Regions from separate parts of the Pectobacterium nicotianae genome, predicted to be linked through region 1. Evidence: predicted binding sites of a transcription regulator. Region 1 holds the regulator's gene; each other region holds the start of a gene.
The links. Region 1 encodes CRP, which controls carbon source genes, mostly activating them, when cyclic AMP is high. Its sites were predicted from a motif close to ATGTGANNNNNNTCACAT; they were not measured.

Region 1 (5,458 bases):
CTCATCTTGCGCATGCACGGTGATATCTGGTAGTTACCAGGATAGCGATCAGTCGTTCCTCAACACTGCCCAACAAGGAATGTATATATTATCCTGTGTAACATACCCTTCATCAAACATGACAATAATGTCCCATGCTGAGGATGAGTTGATGAGCCTGGAGGACTGAGTAATGATTAGCAGAAGGACTTTTATCTTATCCGGTGTTGCATTCAGCCTATGTAGCCTGACATATAAAGCACACAGTGAAGTCGGTGGAAAATCCATATTAATAAATGCAGCATTAATTAATAACAGGGATGATATTAATGAACGGTTGGATAAATTTATCTTTAAAAAAGGTCAGTGTAATTCCGTTAAATCAACACAGCAGGATGCTGTAAAATTTATTATTAACGTTATCCGTAAGTCTACGATGGAACCTTTAACCGGAAGCAAAGTTGGCTTATGCCTTTCTGATGCCTTCAAAGCGAAAGGAAAACTTGCTTCTGCGAATCAGAGTTGCAATGTCACGTGGGCCGAAATTAGAGATGAAGCGCCTGTCGAGTTCACAACCTACATTCCTAAATTGTCGTTAAAAGGCAATAAGATTATGAATCCCATGGATATTATTATCCGAAATGAAAATAAATTTGGCGTCTATCGGTTTAATTTCCCCCTGGATTATTTATCATCGATAGGCATATTCCAGTCTAGCGCGAAAGATGCTGTAACGACTAACACTCTGACAGATATAGCAATCAAACTATATGGGGAAAAGCCAGATAGCTCCGTTGCTGAGCTAAGGCCTGAATATGTTGATGGTTTTTATCAGGTACCAATAACCTTTATCCTGGATGACGTTTAACGATCATGCTTGTCGCTTAATCAATATAGAACCAAACCAGAGATTCCGCACTGTTCTCCAATTTCATTTGGAATCTCTGCCTCCTATCATCCACTCGCCTCTGGATGCAGCTAGCGTCAACGTCGTGTCATCCTTCTAATCGCGTATACAGATGCAATAACCTGTGTTGCACTCGCCTATGAAAAACGCATCGACATAATTTTCGGGTATTATTGCTGGTATCAAACGTGGAGTTAATTTAAATAACCAATATCTATCAAAAGATTAAGTCAATATGCTGCTAATTATCGATAACTACGACTCCTTTACCTACAACCTTTACCAATACTTTTGTGAGCTTGGTGCACAGGTTGTGGTGAAGCGTAATGATGAACTGACGCTGCGTGAGATTGAACAGCTTGCGCCTGAGCGGTTGGTTATTTCACCGGGCCCTTGTACGCCGGACGAGGCGGGCATTTCACTGGCTGCAATCCGTCACTTTGCCGATAAATTGCCTATTTTGGGCGTGTGTCTTGGCCATCAGGCGATGGGACAGGCGTTCGGCGCGCGTGTGGTGCGGGCACGGCAGGTCATGCACGGGAAAGCCTCAGCGATTGCGCATAGCGATACGGGGGTTTTCACGGGGTTGGCACAGCCGTTGACGGTCACCCGTTATCATTCACTCATTATTGATTCCGCCTCGCTACCCGATTGCTTTGAAGTCACGGCCTGGAGCGAACATGAAGGAAAGCGTGATGAGATTATGGGGATTCGCCATCGCGCATTGCCGCTGGAAGGGGTGCAGTTTCACCCAGAGAGCATTCTTAGCCAGCAAGGGCATCAGCTTTTGGATAATTTCCTTAAAATTTAGCGATATAGAAAGTTATTCTCCTCAGTAGCCGATTTAATATTGCCTGAAATTGATTTTTTATGCATATTTAGTGACTATATTTTCATTCCGATATGATGGACAGCAGAGTGAGGCAGCAAATGGCAGCAGAGCAGAAAGCAGTGACACGGGATACTCACGATAAAGTGATTTTGCCAGTTTATGCACCCGCGAAGTTTGTACCCGTGAAAGGTAAAGGGAGCCGCGTCTGGGATCAGGACGGTCGCGAGTATATCGATTTCTCCGGCGGTATTGCGGTTACGGCGCTGGGTCACTGTCATCCTGCATTGGTGAATGCGTTGCAGCAGCAGGGTGAAAAGCTGTGGCATACCAGCAATATTTTCACTAATGAGCCTGCGTTGCGCCTCGCCAGCAAATTGATTGATGCGACTTTTGCCGACCGTGTGTTCTTTGTTAACTCCGGTGCCGAGGCCAACGAAGCTGCCTTTAAGCTGGCGCGTCACTATGCGGTTAAACGCCATAGTCCGTATAAAACCAAGATCATCTCCTTCTACAATGCATTCCATGGTCGGACGCTGTTCACCGTTTCGGTCGGCGGACAGCCTAAATATGCCGATGGCTTCGGGCCTAAGCCTGCCGATATTGTTCATGTACCCTTCAACGATCTGGCTGCTGTTAAAGCGGTGATGGACGATCATACCTGTGCAGTCGTGCTGGAACCGGTTCAGGGTGAAGGGGGGATTACGCCTGCTACGCCTGAATTTTTACAAGGCGTTCGCGATCTGTGCGATCAGCACAAGGCGCTGCTGGTGTTTGATGAAGTGCAGAGCGGAATGGGGCGTACTGGCAAACTATTCAGCTACATGCACTACGGCATTACGCCGGATATTCTCACAACGGCTAAAGCACTGGGCGGTGGTTTCCCAATTAGTGCAATGCTGACGACGGAAGAGATCGCATCGGCCATGACGGTTGGGGTACACGGCACCACCTATGGCGGCAACCCGCTGGCCTGTGCGGTGGCGGAAGCCGCGCTGGATATTATCAATACGCCAGAAGTGCTGTCAGGCGTGGCGGATCGCCACGATCGCTTTGTCAGTGAGCTTGAGAAAATCAATCAGCAGTTCGGTGTATTCGAACAGGTTCGCGGTATGGGTTTGCTGCTGGGTGCAGAACTGAAACCGCAATGGCATGGTCGTGCGGGCGAGTTTCTGGCGGCGGCAACGTCTCAGGGGCTTATGGTGCTGATGGCTGGGCCGAATGTGATCCGCTTTGTACCGTCGTTGATCATTGATGAAGATGATATTGCGCAGGGGATGGCGAAATTCGCTAAAGCCGTCGCGCAGGTCGTTAACGCAGCAAACTGATTACGTTACGCCATAAAAAAACGTAGGGAACGTTTTTCAACGTCGCTTGCGACGGCCCGTTAGGGTGGCGGCCAGGGATGGCACGCCATAAAAAAACGCAGGGAACGTTTTTCAGCGTTGCGTTAGCAACGACCCGTAGGGTGGTGAGCAGGAAGCTCGCCATAAAAAAAGCGTGAGGCCGAGGCTTCACGCTTTTTTATTGGTAGGGTACAGCGACAGGGGCTTAGCGAGTGCCGTAAACGACAATCGTTTTACCGTGTGCAGAGATCAGGTTCTGGTCTTCTAACATTTTCAGAATGCGGCCCACGGTTTCACGCGAGCAGCCAACGATTTGCCCAATTTCCTGACGGGTAATTTTTATTTGCATGCCATCTGGATGCGTCATGGCATCAGGTTGTTTGGCCAGGTTGAGTAGGGTTTGGGCAATACGGCCGGTCACATCAAGGAAGGCGAGGTTGCCGACTTTCTCAGAGGTAACCTGAAGTCTGCTGGCCATTTGCGCAGACAGACGCATGAGGATATCCGGGTTAACCTGGATGAGCTGGCGGAATTTTTTATAGGAAATTTCAGCCACTTCACAGGCAGTTTTTGCCCGCACCCAGGCGCTGCGCTCCTGACCTTCTTCAAACAGGCCGAGCTCGCCGATAAAATCGCCCTGATTGAGGTAGGAAAGAATCATTTCCTTGCCTTCTTCATCTTTGATTAGCACTGCGACAGAGCCTTTCACGATGTAGTAAAGCGTTTCTGCTTTTTCACCTTGGTGAATCAGCGTGCTCTTCGATGGATACTTGTGAATATGACAATGGGAAAGGAACCATTCGAGAGTTGGATCTGTTTGCGGTTTGCCGAGAACCATTCGCTATCATCCTCTGTTGTAATTCACTGCGCAAATTACAGGGGTCAGAGTTCCCTGTACGGCGTGTTTAACTGCTAAAAAAATAAAATTCAGTCTAGGCAGAATGACGTCAGGGAATATACTGAAACCACTGTACCCTTTATTTTCCGGTTGCTGCCTTGCCGCACCGTAAACGTGGCTGGGGTATGTCTGGCCAGGTCATCATCTTCTTCGTTTCTGGGTTTGTCCAGAAAAGGTCTATTCTATTTTCGTTTTAACACAGCTTTAAGGACGTGTCTTGTGTTGTCTCGCTTCAGCATGACAAAGCGCTGATTAACGCTGGTTTTTGTACAGTAACGGTATAAATTTTCAAAAAATTTTTAGTGGAGAGGCATCATGCAGGCACGGGTAAAATGGGTTGAAGGCTTAACGTTTTTGGGCGAATCCGCATCAGGACATCAGATATTGATGGACGGCAATTCCGGTGATAAAGCGCCCAGTCCGATGGAAATGGTGCTGATGTCTGTGGGGGGATGCAGTGCGATTGATGTGGTATCGATTCTGCAAAAAGGCCGCAACGATGTAGCGGATTGTGAAGTGAAATTAACGTCAGAGCGTCGGTCTGACGCGCCGCGTTTATTTACCCACATCAATCTGCATTTTATCGTGACGGGAAAAGGATTGACCGACAAAGTTGTTGAACGAGCCGTCGCACTGTCGGCGGAAAAATACTGCTCTGTGGCACTGATGCTGGGTAAAGCCGTTGAGGTAACGCACAGCCACGAAATTAGAGTACTGGAATAATCCCTTTCTCTGGGCACTCATTCTGGTCACTTAAGCCTGTTATTAGGGGAAACACAGGGGGAGGTTCTCGTAGGGAGGCCTCACCCCTGTGGTCGCCCCGTGTATCTCGATGCTTATTCGATGGTTTTCCCTTCAATTAACCGCTGTACCAGCGGCGCCATGATTAATTCCATCGCCAATCCCATCTTCCCGCCGGGAACGACCAGCGTGTTGATGTGGGAGATAAAGGAACCCTGCAACATGGCGAGCAGATAGGGATAATCAATATTGTCCAATCCCTGAAAATGAATCACGACGAAGCTTTCGTCCAGTGATGGAATCGATTTGGCGGCGAACGGATTGGAGGTGTCTACGGTAGGCACACGCTGGAAGTTGATGTGTGTGCGAGAGAACTGTGGCGTGATATAGGTGATGTAATCTTCCATTGAGCGGACGACGGAATCCATCACCGCTTCACGCGAGTGGCCGCGCTCATTAACGTCACGAATCAGCTTTTGAATCCATTCCAGGTTGACGATCGGCACCACGCCGACGAGTAAATCCACATGCTGTGCCACATCATTTTGCTCTGTGACTACGCCGCCGTGGAGCCCTTCATAGAACAGGATGTCGGTGGGTTCCGGCATTGGCTCCCACGGCGTGAACGTTCCGGGAACCTGATTATAGGGAATTGCTTCATCGTAGGTATGAAGGTATTTACGCGTCTGGCCGCGCCCGTGCAGGCCATATTCGATAAACGACTGTTCCAGCAGGCTGAAATCATTCGCTTCCGGGCC
Region 2 (5,458 bases), 340 kb from region 1:
ACTCGGTCGGCACGGGATCTGACCAGGTTTTACCGCCATCCGTTGAACGGCTTTGGTAGATGAAATCCGCCCAGCGGCTGCGGTACAGCGCCAGCAGCGTGCCGTCCTTCAGCGGGGTGATGTTCATATGCACGCAGCCCGTGCTGTTTGGCACTGGGTATTCCTGCCAGGTTTTCCCCCGATCGCTGGAAATTTTTACGGCGCTGTCATCATCGTTGCCGACCCATTTCTCGCCCGGCTGAACGCGGCAGTAGAACACTGGCAGCAGCCAGTCGCCGTTTGCCAACACGGTGATGGGCTGGCGAATGAAGGTACCCGGCTGATCGAGCAGTGTGCCGATCTCGCCCCAGGTCGCACCGAAATCTGTAGACTGACGGTAGCGCACAATCGCGGTGTCCTGATTACCGGATTTCTGCGCGGTGTACAGCAGCCACAGCACGTTGTCCGGTGCGAGGAACAGAACCGGGTTCTGCTCGGAGCGCGTGGCATCTTCAGACAGCTTAACGGCTTGACTCCAGCTATCGTTACCTTTTACCAGACGGGACATGTAGATAGAGATATCCGCAATCCCTTCCTGTGTGCCGCCGAACCAGACGCACAACACATCGCCGTTCGGCAGATGGAGCAGGTTGGCCGCATGATTCTGCGGGCATTCCGATGGAATGTAGGCATCCAGACGCGCGGCATCGCCTTCTGCGTGATGAACTTTTCCGCTACGTTCCACGGTAATGATTTCGCTACTCATGACTCAGGCTCCTGATTTATTTTCAGTTTGAGAAATTTTGATTTTGGCCGCTTTGTTCGGAATCATGCGGTCGATCAGCATGACGATAGCAGGGGTAACCAACGCGACATACATGTTATCGATGCCGTACGGGTTGCCGAGAATATACCAAACAGAGGTGACGACGCAGGCTGATATCAGGCTGGCGTTTGCACCGCGTGCGCTGTTGAAAAACGGCAGGTAGAACGCAATCACCGCAACCACGGAAATCGACAGACGAATGGCACGCGTAAAGAACGACAGCTTCAGAATTTCAGGAACGAACAGAACGAAGAGGAGAGGCGCGAAACCGACGACAAGCGACAGGATTCGGGTCATTTTCATTTCTTTTTCTGGCGTCGGTTTCCAGTAAGGAACGTAGAAGTCCTTAATCAGCAGAGAAACGATAGCCAGTGCCACCATACTCACGCTGATGAAGATAGACGCGACCAGTGATGTGGTGACCAGACCGGCGAGCCACGGGTTCATGTCTTGCAGGAAGACTGGCATCGCGTACAGGCTGTTGATTTCAGGGTGGGCAAACTTCGCTGCGACACCGATGACCGCGATAGCCAGTGCAATAGGCATACAGAAGAAGAAGGCAACCCAGGTCGCACGTTTGGCGCTGGTGGCATCTTTCGTTGACGAAATGGCCTGAATGACGAACTGCGTACAGAAGATAGAACCGATAGTCCCGATCAGCCAGGCGAAGATGGTGCCGGCACCGAGTTTACCATCCCACGTCCAGTAGTAATCCGGCATTTGTTCGATCATTGGCTTGAAGCCGCCGGTCATTTTCAACGCCACGAACAGAATGATCATGACGCCAGCGTACTTCACGGCGCTGTGGATCAGCGTGATGTAGGCTGTCCCTTTCAGGCCACCGAAGTAGTAGTAGAAAGTACTGACGACAGCGGTGATCAGCGCGGCGACAGGCAGAGAGACCTTCAACACTGTGGCGATGGCTGCCGCGCCGCTGACGTAGTTGCCCACGTTAACCAGCAACAGCGCATAGATCATGATGATCGAAATGATGTTCTTGGTGCTGGTACCGTATTTCTCGGCAATCGCGCCGGAGATGGTAATTTTCCCGGTGTTATAAATCTTCTTCACCAGAACTATACCAAACAGCGGGAAGCCGATGGCGGCGCCAATCACCGACCAGGATGCGGCAAAGCCGTTTTCAAAGGCAGACTGCGCCGTACCGATGGTGGATTTGGCACCGATGAACTCGGTCATCAGCAGGATACCGACGATAAACGCCGGTAGCGCGCGTGATCCTTCCATGAACTCGGTGTTCGATTTACTGCGGAGCTTGTAGGTTAACCATGAGGTGAATGCGATATAAAACACAATCATCCCAACGATTATGAGGGTGTCAGTAAGGTTAAAATGGTTCATATCTTCTCGGCCTATAAGTGGAAATTGATATTTCTCTGTTACTGCGAGAATTGACTAAGTATGTTGCGGATGTTGTCTTCATCCTGTGCGGAAAACTGGATTGGATAGCGGCTGACGCCGACATCTTCACCCATGATCGCCAGCGCTTTTTTCACCACAGCCGGTGAGAACGCAATGGCGTACAGTGTCTTACGCAACTCGGCAACCTGTTCTTGTGCCTGACGGGAGCCTTCGATGTCACCGGCATGGAAACGATGCCAAATCTGGCTGATCGGTTCCGGTGCCACGTTAGCCAGCCCGGAAATACAGGCGGAGCAGCCGTCAACAAAGCCCTGGTGAATGAGCGAGTCTGGGCCATTCAATACGTTAAAGCCCTGTACACCTTTCACCGCTTGCACATAACCGCTCAGGCTTTCATAGCTGCCTGCGCTGTCTTTAATGCCGATGATGTTCGGGTGATCCGCCAGCGTGCGGACGGTTTCCGGCGCCAGCGTATTCCCCGTGCGTGCAGGAATGTTGTAGAGAAACACCGGCACAGTCAGCGCATCGGCGACGGCGGTGTAGTGGGCGATCAGTTCTTCCTGTTTGAGTGGGATGAAATACGGGGTGATGACCGAAACGGCATCAACACCCAGCGCGGCGATGCGCTTGCCGAGCTTGATGGTTTCCCGCGTGGAGATTTCACCGATGTGGCCGACAACCGGCACTTTTCCGGCGACTTCATCAACGCAGGTTTCAGTAACGGCGACTTTTTCATCGGTGTGCAGTACGAAAAACTCACCGTTGGTGCCGTTACAAAAAATACCGTTGCCGTAGCGCATCTGGCGCTGAACCTGAAGACGCATAGCAGCGGGGTTAAATTCGCCCTGGTTATCAAACGGCGTGACGATGGCGGTCAGGACGCCGGTAATATTTTTACTCATTGTTCTTCCTCGTGACACGTAATCAAAAAGATGAAAACTTAAAACCGTTTTGCCTAAATCCGCGCTTTAAAAGAGGGTCAGATAAACCTCGCGGACGTCGTCGGCGCTGACCTGTGTTGGCACGTTTTTCATCAGGCGCTGAACCTGTAACGCGGCATCAACCAGATACGGCAGGTGGTCTTTTTCCACGCCGAGCTGCTGTAAGGTGTTAGGTAGGTTGAGGCGTTTAACCAACTCGCTGAAGTAGGTCACCAGCGCCTGCGCTTTTTCCGCGGTACTGAGCGTCAGATCGGCATCCGGCAGCAGGTCATACGCCTGCGCGAATTTCTCCTGTGCGGCGTCCTGCACGAAACGCATGCAAGGGGCGAGCAGGATGGCGTTCGCTACGCCGTGTGGGATGTGGTACTTGCCGCCCAGCGGGTAAGACATGGCGTGGACCAGATGCGTACCGGAGTGGGCAATGGCGGCACCGCCGTAATAAGACGCCCACAGCATGTTCAGCTTGGCTTCCATATTGCTCGGCTCGCGCACGGAGGTTTCGAGGTTGGCAAACAGCTTTTTCAGGCCAATCAGCGCGTAGTTGTCGCTGACCGGGTTGGCAATCGTTGAGGTGAAACACTCAATCAGGTGGCAGAGCGCATCGATACCGGTTGAAGCGGCGATATGTGACGGCATGCTGATGGTCAGCTCCGGCACCAGCGCAACGTAGTCCGGCAGCATCACTGGCGTAATAATGCCGACTTTGGTCTCTTTTTCCGGGATCGCCAGAATGGCATTCGGCGTGGCTTCTGAGCCGGTTCCTGCGGTGGTCGGGATAAGCAGGGATGTCGTGCGGCGCGTCGGTTTCTCTCCCGCCAGCAGGCTATCCAGCGTGACGGTTTCATCGCCCGCGCACAGTACGGAAAGCAGTTTGGCGACGTCCAGTACGCTACCGCCGCCCACGCCGATGACCAGATCGGTCTGGATTTGATTGAGCTGGCTCAGTATCTGTGCCACGTCGTGCTGGCTTGGTTCGGCAGGAACATGATCAACCAACAGAACCTGCGGAACGGCGTGCTTAACTTGTGCGATCAGCGCCTGAACGTCAGGCAGCCCGACGATGTTTTTGTCGGTGACAAATAAAACGTGCTGTTTCCCTGCCAACAGGTGACTAATGTCCTGAAGTACCCGGTAACCGCTGAGGATAGTGCTATTGATATTCATGCTTATTACCTTGCCTTTTCTCTTCTTCGCCAGAGCGTTATCGCGATGATAATGGTTGCGATAGTGATTACTTTCAGTCAAATGGAATGGTTTTAGTCACTGCTAAACGCCATTTGCCACATCGTGGTGATAATTTATAGGTGAAATTCCTTTTAAATAATTTGATATTGCTCACATATAATCAAACGTGATTCAATATAATCATTATCAGGTAATCATGAAGCGGGGATGAGGTATGCCAAACGTGCAGCAATCAGCAGAACAGGTATTAGTGGTCGCTGATGACTTTACGGGTGCCAATGATGCGGGCGTCGGTCTGGCGCAGCATGGTGCGCGGGTTAGCGTCGTCTTTGACGTTAATAAACTGCACGCGGATTTACTGGGCGATGCGGTGGTGATCAACACCGATAGCCGTGCGGCGCGTGACGACGTGGCGTCTCAACGTACCGCAGAAGCGGTTGCAGCCTGGCAGGCCGCTGGCGGACAAGGCTGGATTATCAAGAAGATTGATTCGACGCTGCGCGGGAATCTGGGCGCGGAAGTGGCAGCCGCGCTGTCTGTGGCAGACGTGCCCGTCGCGCTGATTGCCGCGGCATCACCGACGCTGGGGCGTGTGACCCGCAAAGGTGAAGTCTGGGTGAATGGTCGTCTGCTTACCGACACGGAATTTGCCAGCGATCCCAAAACGCCAGTGACCTCCGCTTCTATCGCTGCCCGTCTGGCAGAACAAACCGCGTTGCCTGTGGCGGAGATACACCTTGATGACGTCCGTCAGGCTAATTTAGCCCACCGTTTGCAGCAGTTGGCGGACGAGGGCGTGCGTCTGATTATTCTTGATACCGATGTGCAGGACGATCTGACACATATCGTTGATGCCACCAGAACGTTGCCGTTTCGCCCCTTGCTGGTCGGCTCGGCGGGCCTGAGCGAAGCGCTGGCGAATACGCAGAATTTTACGCGTAAAACTGAAAAGCCGCTGCTGGCTGTCGTCGGGTCGATGAGCGACATCGCTCAAAAACAGATTGCGGCCGTCAGGCTGCGCAGCGATGTCACGCTGGTTGATATTGATATCAACGCACTCTTTTCAGCCGAGTCATCCACCGTCATGGCATCCCAGTGTGAGGACGCGGTGAAGGCGCTGATGAGCGGTAATCACTGCATTATTCGT
Region 3 (5,458 bases), 1.2 Mb from region 1:
GTTTTAATTCATCCCGTACGCGTGGGTGTTCCCAATTCAGATCGGCCTGTTCGGTGGCAAAAAGGTGCAGATAATACTGTTTGCTTTCCGCGTGCCACTGCCAGGCTGGCCCACCAAATTTTGACCGCCAGTTATTGGGCAGCGCACCGTCATTACCATCACGCCAGATATAAAAATGACGATATGGGCTGCGGCGATCCTGCGCGTTCAGGAACCAGTGATGCTGCGTCGAGGTGTGGTTGAACACCATGTCCATGACGACACGGATACGGCGCTGATGCGCTTCCGCAATCAACATTTCCATATCGGCCATCGTGCCATAGGTTGGGTCGATGGCGCAGTAGTCGGCGACGTCATAGCCGTTATCAACCTGGGGAGAAAGATAAACCGGCGTCAGCCAGATCGCATCGACACCCAACTGCTGCAGGTAATCGAGTCGGGCGGTGACGCCAGCGATGTCGCCAATACCATTTCCGGTACTGTCCTGAAAGCTCTTCGGATAGATTTGATAAATCACGCCGTTTTGCCACCAGGGAAGCGAGGCGTTCATCGTCATGAGGTCGCTCCTTTATTACAGTGGGCCGTGTTTACACGGCCTGAGTTGAGATAATAATTATATGTCACTGCTATGCAGGGTCGAGTGAACCATTGCGACTTTTACGCTTATAGACCAGCGACGTCAGCACAATCGGAATGACGGTGGCAACCAGCGTGGCGATAGCGAAGATTCCCCAAAACTGTGGCTTGATGGAGAGAATGCCCGGTAATCCACCTACGCCGATGCCATTTGCCGTTACGCCGTACAGGCCGCAAATGAGCGCGGCAGCGGCGGAGCCGATCATGGCACACAGCATCGGAAAACGGTATTTCAGGTTGATACCGTACATCGCCGGTTCGGTCACGCCAAGAAAAGCGGAAATCGCCGCGGGAACCGAAATTTCGCGTTCGTTGGCTTTCCGGCTGACGAGAATCACCCCGACGACGGCAGCCGCCTGTGCAATGTTGGACAGCGCGATAAGCGGCCAAACGGGTGTGCCGCCCATACTTTGAATCATCTGCATATCAATCGCTAACGTCGTTTGGTGCACGCCTGTGATGACCAGCGGCGCATACAGGAACCCAAACAGCGCTGCGCCAACAGGGGCGAAGCTGCCAGTCATTACTGCTTTAACGGCCCAGGCGACACCGTCACCAATCATACGACCAAACGGGCCAATCAACGTGTGTGCCAGGAACACGGCCAGAATAAGTGAGGTTACGGGCACGACCACCAGATAGAGGTAATCCGGCACGATTTTTTTCAGCCGTGTCTCGATTATCGCCAGCGCCATCCCGGCCAGGACGGACGGAATGACCTGTGCTTGATAGCCTATCTTCTCAATCGTGAACCAGCCGAAATTCCACACTTCAGGCGTTTGTTGGCCGATGAGGTAGGCGTTCATGAGCTGCGGCGATACCAGCGTGATGCCCAGCACGATGCCGAGGATGGGCGTGCCGCCCATTTTGCGTACGGTTGACCAGCAGACCGCAACGGGGAGATAGAAGAAGATGGCTTCACCCAACAGCCAGAGGAAATCGTAGATGGTTTGCCAGGTTGGGTAGAGCTGTACCAGCGTTTGCCCGTCGCGCATCGGGATATCGCCAATGACGTTACGTGCCCCGAGGATCAAGCCCCCGCTGATGAGCGCGGGAAGCAGCGGAAAAAAGATCTCGGCAAAATGTGAAATGCTACGTTCAAACCAGCTCATGTTCTGGCGAGCGGCGACTTTGGTTTCTTCCTTATTCATCTCGCCTTTTCCCGTGGTGGCGAGCAGTGCCTTGTAATATTCATCCACATTGGTGCCGATCACGACCTGAAATTGTCCGGCGTTGGTAAAACACCCTTTAACAATACGCAGCTCTTCGATGTTCTTGGGATGGGCTTTGGACGAGTCGTGCAAGACGAAGCGGAGACGAGTGATGCAGTGCGTTACCGCCGCGATGTTCTCACGTCCGCCGACCAGTTCGATCAGACGGTCAATATCCTGTTGTTTAACTTTACTCATAGTCATGTCCTTTTTATCTTTTAGCGCAGACGTCGGGGACGCGAAGCAAGTACAGCTAGAGAAAAGCATAGTCTGTTAACGATGGTTTTGCTGTGAAAGGAAAATGCATTGAGCTGTTTTTAAAAGAGAATGTTCAGGCATGCGGCGTGCTGCACAAATCTGCGACGTGTGGGTAGACAAAAAGGAAAGGGGGATGACCAGGGTGCTAGAAAGGCTGAAAAAACAAAAGCCGCCTGTAGGAGGCGGCTTTAGAGATTGTTTATATCACAATCAGAACGGGCTGATGATTGACCCAATACGTTCACAGTAACTGACATAAACATCTCCCATTCTTTTAAAGAATTTGCTGATTTTACGAAAAGTTTTCATTATCAGACTCCTCTAACGGGTTAGTTAAGTGTGATGCTCATCACGTTTTTAATGGTAGCGAAGATGAGATCGGATTTCAACATTTTTGTGATGTTAGTCACAAAAATATAACGACACGATAAATGAAACACATCGTGGAACGAAAGAACCTGATGCGCAGCCGGAAGGCCAGTGCATCAGGTGGTGGAAAGCATGCGAGGTAATATCAGGCGGGATAGTGATAAATATTGTGATCGAACCACTGCTCGCCAATCCGCTCGGCATCTTTCTCCATGTGGTGAAAGCGGAAGCCAAGCCGTTGAGCGACAGCGTTGCTACGCGTGTTGGCGGTTGAGGCTCTTATGACGCAGCGCTCAACGAGGTTGGCATCGGTATAGGCGGCTATCAGTGTACTGACAGCCTGAGAAACGATGCCTTTGCCTTCAAAGGCTTCGGCGATCCAATAGCCGATGGTGCCTTCTTTATCCTGAATCGTATTGAAGGAGACAATGCCAGCCGGCGCGTCGTCCCAGCGGATCATGTACACGGCGGCCGTTTTGTCGAAGAAGGCCTTTCGGTTGGCGCGAATGGTGTCACGCGTGTCATCGACGCTCTTGACGGAATCCGGCCAGGGTAAAGTACGCCGTAAGCGCGCTTTTTCCTGCTGAATCAGAGTAAAGAGCGCATCGGCATCGCGTTCTTCCTGGATCGCTAGGCGCAGGTGGGGCTGATGACGCAATTCATACAGTGCATCTGTAAATGACGTATCGACAAATGGCGCTTCCATAAAATCGCTCCCTTTACCGCTGCAACGTACCGTCAATGATCGTGACGCTGTGCCCGCCGATCCACGGTTCATCGTTCAGGTAAGTGACAGTAATGCGGCCATCGCGTTGCAGCATGGTGCCCTGTCGCGCAAGGTAGCTGAGTGGCGCGGTGACGTTATTGATAGAATGCTGTTGGCGAAGCAGCGCTGCCAGACAGGCGTTGGCACTACCAGTAACCGGATCTTCTTTGAGATGACCGCGTTCAATGTAGAGCGCACGAACTTCATAATCGGCTGGCGTCGCATTATCGTGCGGGCCATAGATGGCGATGCCGTTAGTCTGGCTGAGGCCTTGCACGGCTGAGAGCGCGTCTGCATCGGGTGTGATGTTCAGACAGGTGTCGGCGCTGTCGACGCGAATCACAAGCCAGCGAATGCCCATGTGTACCGCGGTGGGCGGGTAGCGGTTATCGATAGCAGCACTACCCAAACCAGTAATACCCAGCGTTTTTTCCAGCAGTGGCGCATACTCATCACCAAACGGAACCATGGTGGCCTGCGGCGCGTGAAAAGCCAGACTGCCGTCATCATTAATATTAATGGGCACTAAGCCAACGCCGCACTGTTGCACTAACTGACCTGGGGATTTAGGGCGCAATCCGTCTTCCAGCACGGCATGTGCGGTGCCTAGCGTCGGGTGTCCGGCAAACGGCATTTCCGATTCTGGCGTAAAAATACGAACATGGTAATCCGCTAAAGGATCGGTGGCTGGCAGGACAAACGTGGTTTCTGACAGGTTTGTCCAGCGAGCGATCTCCTGCATTTGCGCATCGGTTAATCCCTTCGCCTCCATAATGACGGCAAGCGGATTGCCCTTGAAAGACTGCTGGGTGAAAACGTCGACCTGTTTGAAACGACGTACTATCGGCATCGCATTTCTCTCCTGTATGCGCTATCGCTTAAATATTACTCAAAACTAACCGCGATCCTATCGCGCGCTTGTGGCATAATGCGCGCCAAATCACATTCCGACTCGAGTATAAGTGCTGTGTTAAGTACCAACAATATCACCATGCAGTTCGGCAGCAAGCCGTTGTTTGAAAACATTTCCGTTAAATTTGGCGGCGGCAACCGTTACGGTTTGATTGGCGCAAATGGCTGCGGCAAATCTACATTCATGAAGATTCTCGGCGGCGATCTGGTGCCGAGTGGCGGTAACGTCTTCCTCGATCCTAATGAACGTCTGGGTAAACTGCGTCAGGATCAGTTCGCTTTTGAAAAATACAGCGTGCTGGATACCGTCATCATGGGCCACGGTGAGCTGTGGGCGGTAAAAGAAGAGCGCGACCGTATCTATTCATTGGCTGAAATGAGCGAAGCCGACGGCTACAAAGTTGCCGATCTGGAAGTGCAGTATGGTGAGATGGATGGCTACAGCGCAGAATCGCGTGCGGGCGAACTGTTGCTGGGCGTGGGAATTCCCGTTGAGCAGCACTATGGCTTGATGAGTGAGATTGCTCCCGGCTGGAAACTGCGTGTCCTGTTGGCGCAGGCGCTGTTTGCCGATCCCGATATCCTGCTGCTCGACGAACCGACCAACAACCTGGATATCGATACGATCCGTTGGTTGGAGCAGGTGCTGAACGAGCGTAACAGCACCATGATCATCATCTCGCATGACCGTCACTTCCTGAACATGGTTTGTACGCACATGGCGGATCTGGACTACGGCGAACTGCGTATTTACCCTGGCAACTATGATGAGTACATGACAGCAGCGACGCAGGCTCGTGAGCGTTTGCTGGCCGATAATGCCAAGAAGAAAGCGCAGATTTCCGAACTGCAATCGTTCGTCAGCCGCTTTAGCGCCAACGCCTCTAAATCCAAGCAGGCAACATCACGCGCACGCCAGATCGATAAAATCCAGTTGGATGAAGTGAAAGCGTCCAGCCGTCAAAACCCGTTTATTCGTTTTGATCAGGATAAGAAACTGTTCCGTAATGCGCTGGAAGTTGAAGCGTTGAGCAAAGGTTTTGACAATGGCCCGCTGTTTAGCAAGCTGGGTCTGATGGTCGAAGTGGGTGAGAAAGTCGCTATTCTGGGTGCCAACGGTATCGGTAAATCGACATTGCTGAAAACGCTGGTCGGTGATTTGGAGCCGGATAGCGGTACGGTGAAATGGTCTGAAAACTCAAAAATTGGCTACTACGCGCAGGATCATGAATACGAATTCGATGAGACGCTGACCGTTTTTGACTGGATGAGCCAGTGGAAACAGGAAAAAGACGACGAGCAAGCC
Region 4 (5,458 bases), 130 kb from region 1:
CAGCGCCTGATGCAAGCGTAACCCGAGCAATGACGGCGGCAATGTCGGCAACAGCAGCACCGGTTTACCTAACGCATCAGCAAGTTCATTGATGATTTCAGGGCTGTCCAAGCCCAGACAGGCTGGCATGATGATGGCATCGTTACCGTTAGCCAGAAGCGACAATTCCTCCAGCAGCGCCGAGCGATTTTCCGGTCGGTCGAGCACACGGGCGATATTAACCGCGCGGAATTCGCTGGGGTTCTGACGCAATCGATCCAGCACGGGCAGCTTGAGTTCATCACTGCGGGCCGCGATCCCCTGCGTCTGAAGCGTACCGGCCACAATACGGGACTGAAAATCCAGAAAGCCTTCGATACCCGCAATCAGCGGATTATCGCCAAAGCGGGAATCCGGCAAACCACGCGTGACGCCATCGACCGGGCTCAGCCAGCAGGCGCGAAACTTACCTAGCGGCGTCATGCGCCAGTGGTTTTGCTGATGATTGCCCTGCAGGGTGATATTGCTGCGTTCCAACAGCGCCTCGGCCTGTGGCAACAGCGCCGCCACTGCCGCCGCGCCCATGCGGGAATAAGGGTGGTGAGGAGCCTGATGCGCCAGTTCATCCAGCGCATCGAGCGGCTGGCTCACGGGCTGCCCGTCAGGAAGATGGGAGAGTAAATCCAGCGCACCGGAAGAAAAATGCAGCGCATTCTGTCCCGCGCTAACAATCGCACAGCGTTTTCCCTGCTCCGCCAGGCGAATACCGCAGGTCAATCCCGCCAGTCCGCCACCGATAATCACAACGTCATAGCGCATGACGATCCTCCTGACTGTCGCTGGCCGTCAGGCCGCACAATCCCTGATAAATCCAGCTGGTAAACTCGCTTTCGCGCAGCGCATTGCCCCACGCAATCGGGCGAATGCCTTTCCAGCGTTCGTTCAAAAACTGACTGAGCTGCGTGAGCGACTGCTCCGGCGTCGCGGTGCCCAGACGGCACAGCAGACCCGCCGCACGACAGGCACAGAGTTCACCCTGACAGGTGCCCATACCCACGCGGGTGCGCCGACGTAAATCAATCAGGTTATTCACCTGTAACGATTCCACGGCGTAGCGCACTTCCCCCGCCGTCACCGCCTCACATTCGCACACCAGACTGCGGTCCAGACGCTCACCGGACAACATTCTTCCGGCACGTTCACCGTGGCGATAAATCGCCGAACCGCGCAGCGGCGCAGAGAGCGGTTTTGCCGTAGGGTAAGCAGACAGGGGATGAGGAGCGGACTTCACCTCCTCCAGCGATTCAGAACCGGGCAGCGGCGTCTGTGCCGTCGAGCAGGCCACGTCATGACCCAGCTTTTTGCAAATAGCGTCAGTCACCCACTCCGCCATCAGGCGGTAGGTCATCAGCTTGCCGCCGGTGATAGTAATAAATCCTTCCAGCCCGTCGCGGCTGGCATGGTCGAGCAGCACAATACCGCGGCTTACGCTACGCCCGCTCGGGTCGCTATCGCTGGCAACAAGAGGACGGACGCCGGCATAGGCGCGCAAAATTCGCGTGCTCGCCAACGTCGGCGCCAGCATCGACCCTTCCCGCATCAGCGTTTCCACCTCGGCAGGCGTTACCAGCATATTGTCGATTTGATCGTAATCGATGTGGGTTGAGGTGGTGCCAATCAGCGAAATGGTATCGCCCGGTACCAGAATGTCGGCATCCGCCGGTTTACGGCAGCGGTTGATCACCATGTTGTTGATGCGGTGCCCAAGAATCAACAGCGCACCTTTTGCCGGGAACATCCGCACGCGCAGATCGGCATATTCCGCAATGTGTTGCCCCCAAATACCGCCCGCGTTGACCACCACCTGTGCGTAGATTTCTGTTTCTACACCTTTTTTATGGTCGAAAACGCGCACGCCGGTAATACGATCGCCCTTGCGAATCAGCCCGATGACCTCGTGATAGGTCAGCACTTCCGCGCCGTGCTCGCAGGCATCAATCATGTTGGCCGCCGTCAGGCGAAAAGGATCGACCGAACCATCCGGCACGCGCACCGCGCCAATCAGTGTCGGATTTGCTGCCGGTTCCAGTCGTAACGCTTCCCGCGGGTCCAACGCCTGTGCGCTAATCCCCGCCTGCTGACAGGCGGTAATAAACTGTGCCTGCCAAGCGAGATCGTCTTCGGGCAAGGTGATAAACAGACCGTCAGTAGGTTCGATACAGTGGCGAGCAATCCGCCGGAGAATCTGGTTTTCTTCAATACATTCGCGGGCAGACTCGCCATCGGTTACTGCATAGCGGGCACCGCTGTGTAATAAGCCGTGATTACGCCCGGTTGCGCCGGTCGCAATGTCATAACGTTCAAGCAGCAGGCAGCGCAGTCCGCGCAGGGCACAATCCCGTGCCGTTCCTGCTCCCGTTGCACCACCGCCGATGACAACCACGTCAGTTTCACGCCAGTTCCCCGTATTTTGCATCATGTTCTCGCTCCAGGCGGATGGTCTACATGTTGCTATTGGGACACAGAAAGCAGGGTTAATGTTTGATAAAGAGCAAAAACGAACACTAAACGAAAATAAAGCAGGGTTTAAAAACAATAAGTGTGATTTAGGTCACTAAAACCGCACTGTGTAATTTTTCGATTCTGTTAACATGAGCGCAAAAATCGTCACAGTTTCATAAAAGTGTAACATCAGCGTCATGAATCACACTCATTTGCACGCTAACCCCTTACAATAACGTTCGTAATAGAACAAAAAAGCTATCGTTTTTTTTCGCATTGGAGATATCTATGCTGAGTATTTTTAGGCCCGCCGCCCACCAGCCGCGCGTGTCGCAAGAACACGTTGATCCGCTCTATCGCCGCCTGCGCTGGCAGATTTTCATGGGGATCTTTTTTGGCTACGCCGCCTACTATCTGGTGCGTAAAAACTTCGCACTGGCCATGCCTTACCTGATTGAACAGGGCTTCTCACGCGGTGACCTCGGTTTTGCACTGTCAGGTATCTCTATTGCCTACGGCTTTTCCAAATTCATCATGGGATCGATATCCGACCGTTCTAACCCGCGTGTGTTCCTGCCTGCGGGTCTGATTCTGTCAGGTGCGGTCATGCTGTTCATGGGCTTCGTGCCGTGGGCAACGTCCAGCATTGCAGTCATGTTCGTCCTGCTGTTCCTGTGCGGCTGGTTCCAGGGTATGGGCTGGCCACCGTGCGGACGTACGATGGTTCACTGGTGGTCACAGAAAGAACGTGGTGGCATCGTGTCCGTATGGAACTGTGCTCATAACGTCGGTGGTGGTATTCCTCCTCTGCTGTTCCTGCTGGGTATGGCCTGGTTCAACGACTGGAAAGCAGCACTCTACATGCCGGCCTTCGCCGCCATTCTGATTGCCATGATCGCTTTTGCACTGATGCGTGACACACCGCAATCCTGTGGTCTGCCACCGATTGAAGAGTACAAAAACGATTATCCGGTTGATTACAATGAAAAAGCGGAAGAAGAACTGACGGCTAAGCAGATCTTCATGCAGTACGTTTTCCCGAACAAACTGCTGTGGTACATCGCGATCGCCAACGTCTTCGTTTATCTGCTGCGTTACGGTATCCTCGATTGGTCACCGACCTACCTGAAAGAAGTTAAACACTTCGCACTGGATAAGTCTTCCTGGGCCTATTTCTTCTACGAATACGCAGGGATTCCGGGCACGCTGCTGTGCGGCTGGATGTCCGACAAGGTCTTCAAAGGCAACCGTGGTGCAACGGGCGTGTTCTTCATGACGCTGGTGACAATAGCAACCATCGTTTACTGGATGAACCCAGCCGGTAACCCAGGTGTGGACATGGCCTGTATGATCGTCATCGGCTTCCTGATTTACGGCCCGGTCATGCTGATTGGTCTGCATGCATTGGAACTGGCACCGAAAAAAGCAGCGGGTACCGCAGCGGGCTTCACCGGCCTGTTCGGTTACCTCGGCGGCTCCGTTGCCGCTAGCGCCATCGTCGGCTACACCGTTGACTTCTTCGGTTGGGACGGCGGCTTCATGGTGATGATCGGCGGCAGCATTCTGGCGGTACTTCTGCTGGTGATTGTTATGCTGAATGAGAAAAAGCATAAAGCAGAGTTAGCCAATCGCGCCTAACCCGCTCTTGTAAGCATCCCTCTGGCGGCGTCCTGATGACGCCGCCTTTCTCTCAACAGAAAGAGGTTTGATCGCATGAACGTTACCGTAACATCTCTACTCTCCGCCCTCGCGCTCTCCGTTTCCTTTAGTGCTTTCGCTTCATCAACCGACAAAATCGTTATTGCCCACCGCGGTGCCAGCGGCTATCTGCCCGAGCATACGCTTCCGGCAAAGGCGATGGCCTACGCTCAGGGTGCCGATTATCTGGAACAGGATCTGGTGCTCACCAAAGATAACGCGCTCATTGTGTTGCACGATCACTATCTGGATCGCGTGACCGACGTGGCAAAACGTTTTCCGCAACGCGCCCGTAAAGATGGACGCTTTTACGCTATCGACTTCACGTTAAAAGAGATCAAGTCGCTGAAATTCACCGAAGGATTCGATATCAAAGACGGCAAACAGGTACAGAGCTACCCGAACCGTTTTCCGATGTGGAAATCCGACTTCCGTATTCATACCTTTCAGGAAGAAATTGAATTTATTCAGGGTCTGAACCACTCGACCGGCAAGAACATCGGACTCTACCCCGAAATCAAAGCACCGTGGTTTCACCATCAGGAAGGGAAAGACATCGCGCGCGAAACGCTGGCCGTGTTGAAGCAGTATGGCTATACGAAAAAAAGCGATAAGGTCTTCCTGCAATCATTTGATGTCGCAGAGCTAAAGCGCATCAAAACCGAATTGCAGCCGCAGATGAAGATGGATCTGAACCTGATTCAGCTGATTGCCTATACCGACTGGCATGAAACCTACGAGAAGCAGGCCGATGGAACGTGGGTGAATTACAACTACGACTGGATGCAAAAGCCCGGCGCGATGCAGCAAATTGCGACCTATGCCGATGGTATCGGCCCGGACTATCACATGCTCGTCCAGAAAGGATCGACTCCTGATAAGATCACCTTTACCGATATGGTGAAGGAAGCCCATCAGTATAAACTTCAGGTACACCCGTTTACGGCAAGAGCCGACAGGCTACCGGCGTACGCCAACGATATCGATCGGCTCTACGATATTCTCTACTATCAGGCGAATGTTGACGGGCTGTTCACCGATTTTCCCGACAAAGCGGTCGATTTCCTGAAAAAACCGCGCTGAGACTCAGCATTGCCATCGGGCACCGCGTGCCCGATGATGCGTCGGTCGATACTATACGACTTACTTCAGAAACAGTTCCCGCAGGTAATTCGGCACCGCGCTGTCCGCGTTAGACCCAATCACTTCACGATCCGGCAGCATATCTTTCAGGCGCTGATGCGCGTTCTGCATCACGCAGCCTTTACCCGCCATCGAC

Region 2: a site for CRP is predicted at 4,450-4,467, ahead of MYB54_RS03425 (iron-containing alcohol dehydrogenase). Genes of this name have one in related genera too.
Region 3: a site for CRP is predicted at 4,169-4,186, ahead of MYB54_RS07185 (ABC-F family ATPase). Genes of this name have one in related genera too.
Region 4: a site for CRP is predicted at 2,579-2,596, ahead of glpT (glycerol-3-phosphate transporter). Genes of this name have one in related genera too.

Annotation. Positions count from the first base shown of each region.
Region 1 covers NZ_CP096821.1:434,556-440,013, forward strand. Annotated here, with positions in the region: gene MYB54_RS01840 (2Fe-2S iron-sulfur cluster-binding protein) at 1-169, shown strand, start outside; gene MYB54_RS01845 (hypothetical protein) at 173-847, shown strand; gene MYB54_RS01850 (aminodeoxychorismate synthase component II) at 1,122-1,697, shown strand; gene argD (bifunctional acetylornithine/succinyldiaminopimelate transaminase) at 1,817-3,043, shown strand; gene crp (cAMP-activated global transcriptional regulator CRP) at 3,267-3,899, opposite strand; gene MYB54_RS01865 (OsmC family protein) at 4,275-4,682, shown strand; gene MYB54_RS01870 (phosphoribulokinase) at 4,796-5,458, opposite strand, start outside.
Region 2 covers NZ_CP096821.1:771,580-777,037, forward strand. Annotated here, with positions in the region: gene MYB54_RS03410 (sialidase family protein) at 1-745, opposite strand, end outside; gene MYB54_RS03415 (sodium:solute symporter family protein) at 749-2,164, opposite strand; gene MYB54_RS03420 (dihydrodipicolinate synthase family protein) at 2,203-3,087, opposite strand; gene MYB54_RS03425 (iron-containing alcohol dehydrogenase) at 3,154-4,290, opposite strand; gene dtnK (D-threonate kinase) at 4,526-5,458, shown strand, end outside.
Region 3 covers NZ_CP096821.1:1,600,403-1,605,860, forward strand. Annotated here, with positions in the region: gene treC (alpha,alpha-phosphotrehalase) at 1-550, opposite strand, end outside; gene treB (PTS trehalose transporter subunit IIBC) at 627-2,045, opposite strand; gene MYB54_RS07175 (GNAT family N-acetyltransferase) at 2,620-3,180, opposite strand; gene MYB54_RS07180 (PhzF family protein) at 3,194-4,090, opposite strand; gene MYB54_RS07185 (ABC-F family ATPase) at 4,208-5,458, shown strand, end outside.
Region 4 covers NZ_CP096821.1:308,144-313,601, reverse strand. Annotated here, with positions in the region: gene glpB (glycerol-3-phosphate dehydrogenase subunit GlpB) at 1-798, opposite strand, end outside; gene glpA (anaerobic glycerol-3-phosphate dehydrogenase subunit A) at 788-2,458, opposite strand; gene glpT (glycerol-3-phosphate transporter) at 2,770-4,119, shown strand; gene glpQ (glycerophosphodiester phosphodiesterase) at 4,195-5,262, shown strand; gene yigL (sugar/pyridoxal phosphate phosphatase YigL) at 5,323-5,458, opposite strand, start outside.